4 regions of the Paenibacillus sp. FSL H7-0940 genome follow, and region 3 is predicted to be linked to each of the others. Evidence: predicted binding sites of a transcription regulator. Region 3 holds the regulator's gene; each other region holds the start of a gene.
What was found. Region 3 encodes Rex, which represses fermentation and respiration genes when NADH is low (regulators of the CRP and FNR family bind a similar motif). Its sites were predicted from a motif close to TTGTGAAATATTTCACAA; they were not measured.
Positions count from the first base shown of each region.

Region 1: a site for Rex is predicted at 1,949-1,966, ahead of nirB (nitrite reductase large subunit NirB). Genes of this name have one in related genera too.
Region 2: a site for Rex is predicted at 1,347-1,364, ahead of nadA (quinolinate synthase NadA). Genes of this name have one in related genera too.
Region 4: a site for Rex is predicted at 2,330-2,347, ahead of MHB71_RS26955 (cytochrome ubiquinol oxidase subunit I). Genes of this name have one in related genera too.

Region 1 is NZ_CP150280.1:666,750-670,742, forward strand. It holds gene nirB (nitrite reductase large subunit NirB) at 1-1,859, opposite strand, end outside; gene MHB71_RS02760 (metal-dependent hydrolase) at 2,135-2,842, shown strand; gene MHB71_RS02765 (hypothetical protein) at 3,069-3,392, opposite strand; gene MHB71_RS02770 (M42 family metallopeptidase) at 3,572-3,993, opposite strand, start outside.
Region 2 is NZ_CP150280.1:5,621,417-5,625,409, forward strand. It holds gene nadB (L-aspartate oxidase) at 1-301, opposite strand, end outside; gene nadA (quinolinate synthase NadA) at 337-1,275, opposite strand; gene ftsH (ATP-dependent zinc metalloprotease FtsH) at 1,577-3,622, opposite strand; gene hpt (hypoxanthine phosphoribosyltransferase) at 3,723-3,993, opposite strand, start outside.
Region 3 is NZ_CP150280.1:1,348,949-1,352,941, reverse strand. It holds gene MHB71_RS06110 (hypothetical protein) at 1-491, opposite strand, end outside; gene MHB71_RS06105 (DUF5590 domain-containing protein) at 793-1,323, opposite strand; gene MHB71_RS06100 (amidohydrolase) at 1,361-2,668, opposite strand; gene MHB71_RS06095 (redox-sensing transcriptional repressor Rex) at 2,655-3,308, opposite strand; gene dinG (ATP-dependent DNA helicase DinG) at 3,528-3,993, opposite strand, start outside.
Region 4 is NZ_CP150280.1:6,104,379-6,108,371, forward strand. It holds gene MHB71_RS26945 (glycosyltransferase) at 1-797, opposite strand, end outside; gene MHB71_RS26950 (hypothetical protein) at 794-2,086, opposite strand; gene MHB71_RS26955 (cytochrome ubiquinol oxidase subunit I) at 2,469-3,884, shown strand; gene cydB (cytochrome d ubiquinol oxidase subunit II) at 3,829-3,993, shown strand, end outside.

The sequences.
Region 1 (3,993 bases), 680 kb from region 3:
ATATCCAGTTCAGCCCAGACTTTGGTCAGATCTTCTTTTTTGACACCAATCAAGTCGAGACGCTGACCGCCAGTCACTTTGACTGCTTTCACATCATATTTGACCGAAACGTCAGCGATGCGTTTGAGGTCTGCCGGTGTAGTTACACCGCCATACATCCGAGGTACAACCGTATACGTTCCATCTTTTTGAATATTCGCGTTCATACGTTCGTTAACAAAACGGGATTCTTTCTCATCTTCGTGTGTGTCTGGTGCAATCATGCCAAGGTAATAGTTGATCGCCGGACGACATTTGGAACAACCTTCTGGCTGACTCCAACCCAGTACATTCATGACCTCTTTGGTCGTTTGTAATCCTTTTTCACGAATCTCGGCTACGATTTCATCTCGACCCATGGAAGTACATCCGCAGATGCCCTGTTTGGCTCCAGTACTGAAACTGTCTCCAAGTACATATTGCAGAATCTGTTCCACAACCGGTTTACACCCACCGCAAGAGCGTGTTGCACCGGTACAGGCTTTGATTTCATCAACAGTGGTAAGGCCCTGGTTTGTAATTACATCAACAATGGCTCCTTTGGTTACCCCGTTACATCCACAGACGATTTCGTCCTCGGGCATCGTTTCAACAGAAGTTGCTTTCTTATGACCGCCGCAGCCTGTACCCATGAGTGAACCGTACAATTCCTCGGTCATTTCGGTTTGATTTTTAATCAGTTTCTGCAATTCGGCAGAATCCGTAATGTCACCGAAAAGAACAGCGCCGACCATTTTATTATCACGAAGCAGAATTTTTTTGTAAGTCCGTTTCCAGTCATCTTTGTGCGAAATGACGGTGTGCTCTGGACTGTCGATGAATTCACCGGTTGAAAAGACATCTACACCTGAAATTTTCAATTTCGTGGATACTACAGAACCTTCATACGGAGCCGTTTCGACACCGCAGATATGTTTCGCCAGAATCATACCTTGTTCAAACAATGGGGCAACGAGGCCGTAACATACCCCGCGGTGCTCTGTACATTCCCCGACCGAGTACACATTCTCAAGTGAAGTCTGCATATAGTCATTCACGACAATACCCCGATTCACTTCCATACCGCTTTCGCGGGCTACAGCCGTATTGGGTTTAATGCCTACAGCCATGACCACAAAATCAACATTCAGAACCGTATCATCTGCAAAACGTATCCCTTCAACACGTTCGCCGCCCAGCAGTTCGGAAGTCTGCGCACCCATCTTGAACCGGATACCCTGACGTTCGAGTTCTGCCTTCAACATGGCTGAAGCTTGTGGATCAAGCTGACGCTCCATCAGATCTTCCATCAGATGCACTACAGTAACTTCCATGCCAAGTTGTACCAATCCTTTGGCAGCTTCAAGGCCTAGCAGTCCGCCCCCGATAACGGCCGCTCTTTTATACTGTTTGGCAGCATCCAACATGACATTGCAATCGGCGATATCGCGGAAACCGACAACACCCTCTTTGTCATGTCCCGGGACGGGTAGAATGAAGGAGTTGGAGCCAGTCGCAATGATAATTTTGTCATAAGGAACGCGAGTTCCATCTTCAGTCACAACTTCGTGCGTCTCGGCATCGATTCGTGTAACCGTTGTGCCTGTGTGCAGCGTAATGCCGTAATCTTCATACCAGTGAAGGTCGTTCAGCACGATATCGTCCAGTGTTTTGCTTCCTTCCAGTACATAAGACAACATAATGCGGTTGTAGTTAGGATAGGGCTCTGTGCCAAAAACGGTAATATCAAATCGCGTAGTTAATTTCAAAATTTGCTCAACGGTACTGATTCCAGCCATACCGTTACCAATGATAACGAGTTTCTCTTTTTTTCCGTTCATGTGTGTATGCCTCCTTGAATAGACGCTGTACATTACTCAAAATTTTAGTGGTTTATATTTGAAATTATACAAGTAGTTGACGACAGTTTATGTGATTTAATTCACTAATAAGGATAGAAGAGTCATAAATATAATAGTGTGAGCCCCATCACAGAAAGTTATATTTATTTTCATACAAATAAGAAATGCGAACTATTGTTCTTATTTTGTTTTCGTTGTAAAATCGGAACTGGGCCGTATTGTTCCCGATTTCTTCGAAAGGACGTTTTTGCATCATGATGGGAAGATCCCACCTTATTATCGGGACAGGCGTGTCGCTTTCTGTTCTGCAGTTGGCCGGTATGCCAGTGACAGCCCCGGCAGTTACGGTTGCACTGATTGGTTCGTTATTGCCTGACATTGATGAGCCAAATTCGCTGCTGGTATCCAGAGCCTTACCTAACAGTCTGATCAGGTTGTTACAGACGATTCTGTTGCCCACAGCTGTATTTGTGTACTTCTATGTTCATGCCAAACCATGGAACCTGTTGCTTGCGATCCTCATTGCGCTTGTGTCATTCCTGCCTTCGCGTTCGCTTCGCAAAGTGTTGATGTTTGCGATTGGACTCGGACTGGTTTTCTATGGTCACGCATTTGCACCGTGGAATCTGATTGCAGGCAGCCTGCTTATGCTGTGCACCACGCTAACTCATAGGGGATTAACGCATACCTTATATGGAACTGCGGTATGGGCTGGTTTACTCTACAGCACGACCCAGCAGCAGGGCCCGGAGATCTGGGTAGCGGGAGGCACGGCATATGCGATGCATCTGTTGGCCGATTCACTCACCAATCGGGGTATTCGTCCGTTACCACCGCTCAAGTGGCGCATACGGGTGAATCTGATGAGTACAGGGACCAAGCGTGGGGCCGTTGTAGAGAATGTCTGCATTGTGCTCACACTCATTTTGGCGTGGTTCGCGTTCTCGCCATTATTTCTGTAATGACCAAATACCAGTCCTACATAAGGACTGGTATTTCTCTTATCTTATTTTACCTGTAAGCCATGAGAAGAGGGTTATGAGATCAAGTCGCTGTTGGAGTGCTGGATAAACTTTCAATATCGGAGGAGCCAAATACAAATAAAACAACAAGAATAAGCACAATTAACAGTTCGGCAAACCCGGTTCCATCAAACTCGGACATGATGTCCACCTCATTTCTTGGCCATTAAGAATTGATCCTCTGCTGAAATGCCTGTATAACATCATTAAGCGTCATATCGCCGCCAGTTTCATCCAGGAATTGTACCAGTTTGTCTGAATTGGAGGGTGTGACCTTTTGAAGTGTTTTATATTGACCAACCAATTCTACAACCAATGTAGCCTCACGAAACAACGTGACGGCATCCACTCTCAACTTTCCGCTCACCAATAGCGCCGCTACAATCAGTTCGAGATTTTTCCCTTTGAGGCTTCCATTAAGGAGGGTGTTAGCAGCGTTTGGTTTTTTGTTAGAACCTTTATTTGATTTTCCGTTCCTTCCCACTGCCATAACAGGTCCCCCACTGGTTGGTGTTTGGTTATTGATCTTCCATTATCGTATATCTTATGTGGCATTCTCCATAATGTTCGACCTATTAATCTAGTTGATTACAAAAAAAGAGACATCCCGGTCTGACGGGACATCTCTTTCAGGTACATCCTATTTAAGGACTTTCCGTTTAACCTTTACTACGCGTTATTAATTATGGTATTCATCGTTGTCCGATCAAGACCTTTGACCAGTTTCACGATCAGTTCTTTGGCCGCATCGTAGTCATCCGTATGAATGATGGAAGAAGAGGTATGGATATAACGTGCGCAGATACCAACAACTATTGATGGTACACCAATGCCACTCAGGTGAACTTGACCTGCATCGGTACCACCTGGTGAGATGAAATACTGCATTTTAACCTGATTGGATGAAGCCGTATCTTGAACATATTCCACCATTCCGCGATGGGTGAACATACCCGGGTCAAAAATACGAAGCAATGCGCCTTCTCCGATATGTCCAAATGACTGTTTGTCACCTGTCATATCATTCGCCGCGCTACAGTCCAGTGCAAAGAAGATATCAGGCTGAATCAGATTGGCCGCCGTACGTGCAC
Region 2 (3,993 bases), 2.8 Mb from region 3:
GACCCTCATTCACCAATACCTCTACCGCTTCGGAGCGGCATAAGCCCGCTCCTGCTACAAGTGTATCCTGCAAATGGTAAGCAGGTGAATCATCCTCAGCAATAACCGCAGCGATGCCTCCCTGCGCATATCTGGTGTTACTTTCAAGTAATGACTTCTTCGTAATCATTAATACACGTTGTTGTCCACTTGCCTTAATGGCGGTGAACAGACCAGCAATCCCTGAGCCTATAACCAGTACATCCGTCTCTACCATGGGTAGCGCAGACAGATCAAAATCAACTAAATATTGCGGTATCATGTTATTCACCTGTCTTGGAGCAAGAGTAGCGCATCCTACTTTACCAACAACATGCGCTCTAGTGATTCTCTGGCTTTGTCGGCAACGGCCGGTGGCACGTAGATTTGCGGCTTCATCGTTTCCAGGCATTTCACCAGTTTCTTCAAGTTGTTCACCTTCATGTTGGGACATACGAGGAACTTGGTAGCAAAGTGGAACTGTTTATCCGGACTATCCAGACGAAGCTGATATCCTGTACCATCTTCGGTACCTACGATAAATTCCTTCGCTGATGAATTTTTGCAATACTCCAGAATGGCTGTTGTGCTGCCTACAAAATCACCCATTTCTACAACCTCAGGGCGACACTCTGGATGGACAACAAACTCTGCATTTGGATGCTTGGCTCTCATCTCTACCACATCTTTGACTGTAAGCATATCGTGAGTGTTGCAGTAGCCTTCCCAGATAATCATTTTCTTGTCTGTATGCTGCTGCACATAATGTCCCAGGTTTTTATCCGGTACCCAGATAATTTCGTCGGAATCCACCGATTGAATAACCCGTACCGCATTCGCTGAAGTACAGCAGATGTCAGTCTCTGCTTTGATCTCAGCCGAGGAATTAATATAAGTAACTACCTTGGCATTAGGATGCTGTGCTTTCAATTTGCGTAGTCCATCCACATTCACCATATCTGCCATTGGGCAGCCCGCACGTTCGTCCGGGATAATAACTGTTTTATTTGGCGCCAGAATTTTAGCGCTTTCACCCATAAAATGAACACCACAGAAAACGATCACATCCGCATCTGTTTGTGCTGCCTTCTGAGCTAACAGAAACGAATCTCCACGGAAGTCGGCAACCTCCTGTACTTCGTCACGTTGATAATAATGGGCAAGAATAATGGCATTACGTTCCTTCTTCAACTCCATAAGCCGCTCACGCAGCTCGCGGTTCATCTCAGCCTTGCGCTCTAAAGCCAGAGCTTCCACCTGTGATCCTCTCCTTTATCGGGACAGCGTCATGCGCTGTTTCGTGGGCTAACCTAAGTCGTTATCTTCGCTTGAGAAACGAATCACAAGCGGTTTAACAACTAATTTACACAACGTTCACGACTCTGTCAATAAATGAAAAAGGCCCGGAACAGCGCTGTAATCACCTGTTTGCTAACTGGTTCGCCATCTAACTCCCGTTTATCTTTATCTATCCTTATTTAAAATAATGGATAAAAAAAAGAGAGCCCCGAGGGCTCTCTTGATTTCACCTGCTATCATTAGCCAGATGTATTGTGCATTAAGACGTTGGCTTCGTTCCGCCATCATCCGGGTTATTGTTATTACCCTTTTCCAGATTCGGAGCTTCGTTTGGAATATCTCCGGCTGGTGGCTCAGGCGTTTCATCTTTACCTTGAATACGAACACGCACATCACCGATGGTGTCGATGATTGGCTCTCCGCCTTCAGTTGGTGTGCCTTCACCATCATTGTCATTCTCTGCTTTTGGAGTCAAAGAACCTGTTTCGATCAATTGCTTGATCTGATCCATTTCTAAAGTCTCTACCTCAAGCAAAGTTTGAGCGATCAGGTGCATCTCTTTTGAATGTTTAACAAGCAAGTCCTTACACTTCTCATAACAGTCATTAATAAAGCGTTGCATTTCCTGATCAATCTCGTAAGCAATGGAATCCGAGTAATTCTGTTCATGACCGATATCCCGACCAAGGAATACCTGTCCTTGTGAACTTCCGAATTGCATAGGTCCCAATTTCTCACTCATACCGTATTCCATAACCATGCTGCGAACAATACCTGTCGCTTGCTGGAAGTCACTATATGCACCAGTACCAATTTCTCCGATGAACAATTCTTCAGCTACACGACCTCCGAGAAGGCCGGTTACTTTATCAAGCAACTCGTTTTTGGTAACCAGCATACGGTCTTCTTTAGGTAACATGATTACATATCCACCCGCACGTCCGCGCGGAATGATGGTCACTTTATGTACCATATCGGCATGTTCCAGGAAGTATCCTACAATGGTATGACCTGCTTCATGATAAGCAACAATGCGTTTCTCGCGATCACTGATGACACGGCTTTTCTTCTCCGTACCGACAATAACACGGTCAATCGCTTCGTCGACTTCTTTCATGGAAATATCTTTACGGTTACGACGTGCTGCAATCAGCGCCGCTTCGTTCAAGAGATTCTCCAAATCCGCACCAGAGAAACCTGTTGTACGCTTCGCGATAATATCCATCTTCACATCGTTGGTCAGTGGTTTATTACGGGAATGTACTTTCAGGACAGCTTCACGACCTCTTACATCAGGGCGGTCAACCGTAATTTGACGGTCAAAACGTCCAGGACGCAACAAGGCAGGGTCCAAAATATCTGCACGGTTCGTTGCGGCTATGATGATAATACCTTCGTTAACTCCGAATCCGTCCATCTCAACGAGCAACTGGTTGAGTGTCTGTTCACGTTCATCGTGACCACCACCGAGACCAGCACCACGCTGACGTCCTACAGCATCAATCTCATCGATAAAGATGATACATGGGGCATTTTTCTTCGCATTTTCAAACAAATCACGTACACGTGATGCACCGACACCGACGAACATTTCAACGAAGTCGGAACCTGAAATCGTGAAGAATGGTACACCCGCTTCACCGGCTACGGCACGAGCGAGCAATGTTTTACCGGTACCTGGAGGCCCTACGAGCAATACGCCTTTAGGAATCCTTGCACCTACTGCTGCGAATTTACGAGGGTCCTTGAGGAAGTCTACAACCTCAACAAGTTCCTGTTTCTCTTCGTCAGCACCCGCAACATCTTCAAATGTAACCCGCTTCTTCTCTTCATTGTAGAGACGAGCACGGCTTTTACCAAAGTTCATTACTTTACCGCCGCCGCCTTGAGCCTGATTAAACAGGAAGAAGAACAGCAGGAACATAATGATCAAAGGAATAAAGGAAGTCAGCAACGTCAACCAGATGCTGTCACCTTTCATTGGCTCCTGATGATATTGGAAATTGTTAGTTTCACTTGCAGCTACAAGCTCACTAATTGCCTCATCCGTAGGAGGAATATACGTTGAGAAATTTTCTGATTTGGCGCCATCAGGTGCCTTCTTGTATTGACCGGTCACGAGATACGTTTGACCGTTGAATTGAACCGTCAATTCAGAGACATTGTTGGCTTTGATCGCTGCACGCAACTGATCATATCTAGGATTATCGGTGGCTTCGCCGCCATTGCTGACGAACTGGACTATCCCCACCACAACTAAAAAAAGAATCAAATAAAAACCAGAATTCCGGATGAACCGATTCATCCCCTACCTCCTCTCGAGACACTTTAATTATTTTAACATAGCCCGACATGGCTTCTCAACAGAAGCCAAGAACAGCTCAAGGCTTGGGTCGGGCAGGATATTAGCTACTATAGACTTCCGGCTTCAAAATCCCGATATAGGGCAGGTTCCGGTACTTCTCCGCAAAATCCAAACCGTAACCAACGATGAACGCGTCAGGAATGTCAAAGCCTGTGTAATGAGCTTCCAACTCAACTTTACGGCCTGAAGGCTTGTCGAACAGCGTAACCACTCGCACCGACTCGGCACCGCGGTTTTCTAGCAGTTCAATCAGATAGCTGAGTGTAAGTCCGCTGTCGATAATATCTTCGACAATCAGAACTTCCCGTCCT
Region 3 (3,993 bases):
CGCGGCAGAATAATAAACTTGCTGGCATCTCCGTCTCTGAGACTGACATATACATTGTTGTCATCCATCGCTGTATTTACCTTAATTCCATTCGTCGCCATCTTTGACAACGTTGGTGTAATCTCGGTATATTGCTTGTTCTCCATCGCCTGAGCTACGGTGAACATCGCATCACCCCACCAACTTTCCAGTGCTTCACTGGAATGATCCACAACATCCAACTTTAGTGAGCGTGTTCCAATCAGGGTCTGTCCTTCTTTGTGAATATATTGTACCAGTCTGCCCAAATCAACATCAGGTTGCAGATCCAGTTTCAATTGTACGTCATTGCGGTTAATAGTTAATTGAACGTCATTGACTCCATCGTACTGGGTAACCATCTTTTCAATCGGATTCTGCACGGCCACTTGACGATATACAAACCAACCTCCAAACAACACAACGGCTGAAATGACGGCAGTTATAGCAATAGGCAATACTTTTAGCTTCAAGTGAATTACCCCTCCCAGATTTTGGCCCAACCTACTGGCTTATTGGTATATACGAATATGTGTACATTGACTCCTGCGAGAATTTCGACAGGATTATTTGTTTTTGAATGTAACTTTGAGTACATATCTGAGTATATCACATCGTATATACAATTTCGAAGGCGAAAATATGAATAAATTATTAATTTTAACTATTTAAATCAAATATATTTACAAGCAACACAAAGAACCGGTTCAGTCGGATATCCGTCTGCCGGTTCTTTCATTTCTTTAATTCTCTAGTTATGTCACTCTATTTGTTCTAGCTGTTCGGGAGTGTGTAGACCAAGTCCACCTGTTCTCCGTTGCTAAAACGATAAAAGCGATAGTGGTTATGCGTACCGTCTTTATAATACACTTGCCACACATATATTCCATTCACAACTCCAGGCATGATTCGTTTAATCTCACCGGCAGGAACTTCAGAACTGAAGCGATTGCGTATCTGTGCTTCGGACATACCATTCTGCAGCAGCTCACTGTGTACAGCGTTTGCACCCTTAACCGGTTGATTGTTTGCATCGAATTTAACCCAGACCATAACATCCTGGTTATCCTTGTTTTTGCCGATCAGGGTCCAGTAGATGTTGTCAGAGCCTTCTTTGTCTCCCCAGATGTACTTGCGCAATTCATCATAGGATGTAATGCCCAGTTGCTCCTGTGCTGCTTGTATGGCGAGCGCTTCTTCCTTGCGTTGGTCCTGCGTGACATGGACGTAATAACGCTGAAGTCCAAACAGAATCAGAACCAGTGCAAGCAGCGAAATCCATATCCACTTCTTTTTTTTCTTCAAAAGCCGAACTTCCTTTCCCTATGATGCTGTCCTGCAATTAACGAGCAAGCAGACCATCAAATGCCAATTGAGACTCACACAAAATGCGTTCTTCATCCAGCGTCAGGCATTCGCCATGTTTCACCACTTGTTTCCCATCCACCCATACGTGCTCAACATCCTTGGCAGAAGCCGAGTAGATTGTATGTGAGATCAGGTCTGTATGTGGATAGAAATGTGCCTGTTCAATGTCCAAGGCGATAAAGTCAGCCTTCATGCCGACCTGGAGTGCTCCGGTATTGTTCAAGAAGATAGATTTGGCACCGTATGACGTTCCGAGTAGTAACGCTTCGCCTGCTGGCACTGCCGTCGGGTCACCAGATACACCTTTGTGGATCAATGCAGCCAGTCTCATTTCCTCGAACATATCCAGGTTGTTGTTGCTTGCCGGTCCGTCTGTTCCGAGTGACACGGTAACTCCTGCTTTCAGCAACGCAGGTACCCGCGCAACACCGGAAGCGAGTTTCAGGTTACTTCCCGGGTTATGGGATACAGCCACATCATGACGGGCCAGAATCTCAATCTCTTCATCATTCAGATGCACCGCATGTGCAACCAGGGATGGACGAGAGAAAAAGCCCAGTTTCTCCAGATGTGCCACAGGACGCAGTCCATAATCAGCCACGTTCTGCTCGACTTCACGAAGCGTTTCCGACATATGTGTATGAAGGGGAAGGTTTAGGTCGTTCGCGACCTGCACAAGCTTCTCTATGTAGTCAGGAGGGCATGTATATGGTGCATGTGGCGAGATTACGGTTGTAATGCGACCATCTGCCTGTCCATTCCACTCACGCGCAAACGCAGCCGACTCCTCCAGCTTCCGCAATTGTTCTTCTTCCGAGCACAACCCGATTACACCACGTGCCAGTGCTGCTCTAACGCCGGATTGCTCCACAACTTTGGCAACTTGATCCATGTGATCGTACATGTCCAGGAAAGCTGTAGTTCCGCCTTTCAACATTTCAAGCACCGATAGCGAAGTTCCCCAATATACGTCTTCTGAAGTCATTTTCGCTTCCATCGGCCACATTTTTTCCTGCAACCATACTTGCAATGCAAGATCGTCTCCGTGCCCTCTGAGCAACGACATCGCTGCATGACCATGCGTATTGATCAGACCCGGCAGGAAGAACAGTCCTTTTCCATCCACTTTGGTACAATTTTTGTCTTCATCCGGCAATGTCTCACCAATATGCACAATCTTGTCATTCTCAACAACCATGTATCCGTGGACCACGTTCCATGTTGTGCCGCCTTCATTAACGGCAAATTTGCCGTTGTGAATTACCCATCTATTTGTTGTCATCTTCCTCGTCGTCCTTTCCAGTCTCCAAGTAATAGGCCAAACTAAGCAGATCCGTTGTAAAGTCAGCATGGTGAATGCGGATATGCGGCGGTGTTTTTAGAATGGTTGGTGCAAAATTAAGGATCGCTTCAATTCCTGATTCAATAAGCTGATCGGCTACATTTTGGGCTTCCGTATCCGGAACCGTGATAATTCCGATGCGAATGTTTTCCGTTTTAACCGCTTCCGTCAATTCATCCATTGGTTTTACCGTCAAACTGTTGATTTGACTACCAATCTTCGGTCCATATGCATCAAATACAGCAACAATCTTCATGTTGTCTTTCAGATACGCGTTATAGTTGGACAAGGCCTGTCCGAGATTACCCGCGCCTACCAGAGCTACATTAATTTGCTGATCGATTTTGAGAATGTGACGAATTTTCTCGATCAAATAGGATACATCATACCCGATCCCTTTACGACCAAAATCACCGAAGTAAGCCAGGTCTTTACGAATTTGGGCCGGATTCAGATCCAGCCTCTGTCCAAGCTCTTGAGAAGAAACAGTAGCCACCTCACGCTGATGCAACTCGTTCAAATAACGCAAGTAAACAGGCAGGCGTCGTACCACCGCTTCCGAAATTTTATCCGATTTCATTCTTGCTCCCCCTTACCAAGGCCACGATAAAATAATAGATGAAAAGATGAGCATTCTGTATAAAACTCAAAGATAAACGTGACATTTTATACAGAATGCTCCTTGTAATTTAGGTTATAAGTTCTTACGTGCAACTGCTTTAATCGGATACGGAAATATCTAATAAAGTTTAACGCCAAACGATAGTGTCATGCAATGATATAACGAACAAAACAACCATTATTTTTGTTCATTAGCAGGTTTTTCCAACCACTCGGTAATTCGTGGAACCATTTGCTCCGTGAGCATGTGCTCCATTTTGGGACCAGGTAATGAGTACAAAAAGAATTTACCATAATACGCTTCAATCACCCGTGTATCATAAACAATGACAATTCCTCTGTCCTTCGCTGTACGCACCAACCGGCCAAATCCCTGCTTGAAACGAATGACCGCTTGCGGCACGGACAGTTTCATGAATGGATTTTTCTTCTGTTCCTGAAGCAACTCACTCTTGGCTTCCACCAACGGATGATTCGGTGGCTGGAAAGGCAGTCGCACAATAGCGAGACAGGTTAGCGCCTCTCCCGGGATATCTACACCCTCCCAGAAGCTGCTTGTACCCAGAAGTACCGTAGCTTTGGCATCTTGGAACCTGCGAGTCAGCTTGGAGCGGCTTCCACTGTCAACGCCTTGCCCAAGCAAC
Region 4 (3,993 bases), 2.3 Mb from region 3:
AAGGGAAGACGGGGAACGTGATGATTCTGTTGTGGATAAAAATAAGGATATCCAGGCATATATCGTACAAGTGAAGCGGTATGCCGTTTGTGCAGAGACCAGAGATCATCTTCCCGGTAGTGGGTCCGCCCACCCCACATATCGTAAAAACGGAATGCAAACCAGTCTGCATACTCCTGATTAATCAGAGTACGTATGGCTTTCTTGGCCTCTGTGCTGTACAGCTCATCGGCATCAACTGAGAGCAGCCAGTCGGGACGTGTTCCCGCCGCCGCTTGCCATAAGGTGTTGCGAAGTCGCCATTCCTCAGCGAACAGCGGTTTCTCCAATACCTCCAGACGGACTACCTTAGGATAGGCTTTGCATAGATCTGGAGTTCCGTCCGTGCTGGCATCGTCTACAATCACGATTTCATCCACGAACTCACTCAGATCATGCAATACTTCTTCAAGGTATCGGCCGCGTTCATTGCGAACCTGGAGCATGGCGGTCAGCTTGTTGCCTTTGCTTTTGCGAACCCGACGAATGGAGAAGGGCTCTTTGAATACACTTGTTTCCTCTTGTGTTACAGCAGCATTCTGTTCTGCCTGACCTTGTGAATCATTCCAGTGATGCACTTGGCTTCGGATGTCCTGCGTTGGTTGTGCATGATCCGGGGTGTGATCTCCATGTTCCAATGCGTCTGTATGTGTTCGATCGACTGTTTCGGTTGGCGTGTAAGTGGTTTCGGTTCGGATATTCCTGTGCACCATTGGCCCATTCAACTGTTGTTTACGCTTCTTCGGGTCCAGCATCATGGCACCTCCCCAAGCAATTGCTGTACAGCATGATCCAACAGCTCCAGCTCGACAATCCGGGCCAGTGCATCTTCATCCTCCAGTGCTGTCTCAAGGAAATGTCGGACTGCCCCGTGTCGTTCCCCTCGTAGTGCCAGCGCACTGCCGGATAATTGCTGATAATCCCGGCGACTAGCATCATCCTGAATATCGACTGCATGCACCAGAGCTAGTGCTTCTTCCACACGTCCAGTCTCCTGGTAAATGCGGAATTTCCAATGTCTCGCCGTTTCTCCGCCAAGTTCGTCCAGGATACGCAGGGCATTTCCGTAATCATCATTCATACGCAATAGTTCCGCTCGTACAAGTTGATCTTCTCCTGCCTCAAACCAGCGACAGAGCTGTTCATAATGATGCCGTTCTTGTTCATCTGCTGCACTAATTCCATATACCCGCAGGGCGTCCTCCAACTGTCCAGCCCGGGCATGGATGGCAGACAGGAATCGATAATGGGAGACCACACAATCACTGCGACCATTCATGACCGCATGGGTGAAGGCCTCTTGCAACGAATGGACGGCCCGCGGATCTTCAAGCAAGTACTCATAGGCTGCCAGCAAAAAGGATATCGTCTCATGTGCACCTGCTTTGGCACGGAGCTGACGGTAGAAGTCGGCACGTACACTGCATTGAAGCAGGGTGACACTATCCGGAGTGCCTGACAGGATCTGCCGCAGCGCATGCAGGAAGAGCAATTCGTAGTCCCGGAGAGGGACTTCGAGATCATCCTTTTGCATCGTACCCGCAGGTGCAGGGTCTTCTCCGCCCAGCCAGATAGCACGTACGCCTTGGAATAACAACTTCATATAACGTGTTTCGGAGGATGTGCCTACCAGATCGGCGATGCCGACCAGTTTGGAAATACTGCTCTCCCATAGCGGAGATTCTGCTTCGTTTCCAGCAGGCTCAGGGAGCAGGGCAATACATAGCTCAGGCTCCAGCGAAGCTGTAGCCATTAGCCAGTAGGGATGGGCGACCACGGCTACGGTGCGAGGTTCCAGCAATAGCTGCTCAGCCTCAGGGAGGGAGATGACGGTAATGACCGGAGGTACATGTTCTGTTTGCGTCAGGCTGCTGACATAGTAGACCTCTCCCTCGATCGACAGCAGTGCAGCAATATCGGGATAGGGAAAGGATGACCAGCCTCCTTTGCGAGGGAAGAGAACATACCGGACAGGGGGCTGTGTTGTACTGGCCTTATCCAGGCTGGTTTCAGCGTCTTCACCTGGTAGTGGTGCAGGTTTTTCCATGAATAGTTCACCTCACCTTGACTGTAATATGGAGCGTCTTCGCTCTGCATGTGCTTCATGCTTTCACTTCATATGTAAAGCCCTCACGGTACTTCGCATGATATGCCTGAGACTAACATATGGGCTTTCCGTCCCAAACATGAGTATCTTCCATGAATAGATGCAGTTGGCATGCTGTGATAATAGGCTGAATTTTATCTTTTGTGTGACCAGGATCACTTTTTTTTGCTTTAGAGACGAAGATTGTGATAATTCTCACATGTATAAAATAGGTAATCTGGCACAATACGTTCATCAACGTATTTGGCGGACAGACAGCGAAGGTGCAGCTTCAATGCCAAATACGCATACTGCGAAGTGAACAGAAAGAAGGGGTAACGGTATGGATCCGATTATGTTATCGCGTATCCAATATGCACTTACAACGATTTTCCATTTCTTTTTTGTCCCGCTATCCATCGGTCTTGTACTGTTGGTTGCAATCATGGAGACGTTGTACGTTGTTAAGGGTAAGGAGATCTACAAAACGATGGCGAAGTTCTGGGGCAAACTGTTCCTGATTAACTTTGCCGTCGGGGTAGTCACAGGTATTCTGCAAGAGTTCCAGTTTGGTATGAACTGGTCCGAGTACTCCCGATTTGTCGGGGACGTGTTCGGTGCGCCACTGGCTATTGAAGCACTACTGGCGTTTTTTATGGAGTCTACATTTATTGGATTGTGGATATTCGGATGGGATCGTTTGTCCAAAAAAGTGCATCTGGCCTGCATCTGGCTGGTGTTTGTCGGCACATTCCTGTCCGCGCTGTGGATTCTGGCAGCCAATTCATTTATGCAACATCCTGTTGGGTTCGAGATTAACAACGGCCGAGCCGAGATGAATGATTTCTTTGCACTCATCACAAATGGTCAGCTTCTTGTCGAGTTCCCACATACAATCTTTGGGGCATTGATGACAGGGGCCTTCGTCGTAACCGGGATCAGTGCCTACAAATTGATGAAAAAGCAGGATGTGGAGATCTTCCGCAAATCGTTTAATATTGCGATCATTATCGCTCTTGTTTCTTCATTCGGCGTCGCATTCTCGGGTCACTTCCAGGCGCAATATCTGGTGGAGACACAGCCGATGAAGATGGCAGCCAGTGAGGGCACATGGACAACGACAGAAGATCCGGCGCCATGGACGGTGGTCGCTTTTATTGACCCAGATAAACAGGAGAGTACGGGTGAGATCAAAATCCCTGGATTGCTCAGTTATCTGTCCTACAGCAAGTTCTCCGGTAGTGTCAAAGGTATGAAGGAGCTTCAAGCTGAGTATGAACAGACGTATGGACCGGGGGACTACATCCCGCCGGTACGGACAACATTCTGGAGTTTCCGCATTATGATCGCAGCGGGTGGTTTAATGATTGCATTGGCGCTATACGGTACGTTCCTAGCCATGCGTAAGAAGCTGGAGGTCGCTGGAAAGTGGTTTATGCGTCTGATGGTGTTCGCCATCTCCCTGCCGTTTATCGCCAATACGTCAGGTTGGATTATGACCGAGGTAGGAAGACAGCCATGGACAGTATTTGGCTATATGACAACCGAAGCCGGGGTCTCGCCGAACGTATCCGCAGGAACGATCCTGTTCTCGACCATCGCTTTTACCGCTGCGTATACGGTTCTCGGAATCGTGATGGTATACCTGTTCGTACGTGAGATCAAAGCAGGACCGTTTGCGGTCGAGAAGCCAGAAGATCACGATGAATCGGCCGATCCGTTCGGCGTGGATGGAGGTTATTCCGTTGTCACTAAGTGAGTTGTGGTTTTTGCTGATTGCCGTATTGTTTGTTGGTTTCTTCTTTTTGGAAGGTTTTGATTTTGGTGTGGGGATGTCTACAGGCATTATCGCCAAAACAGACCGTGAA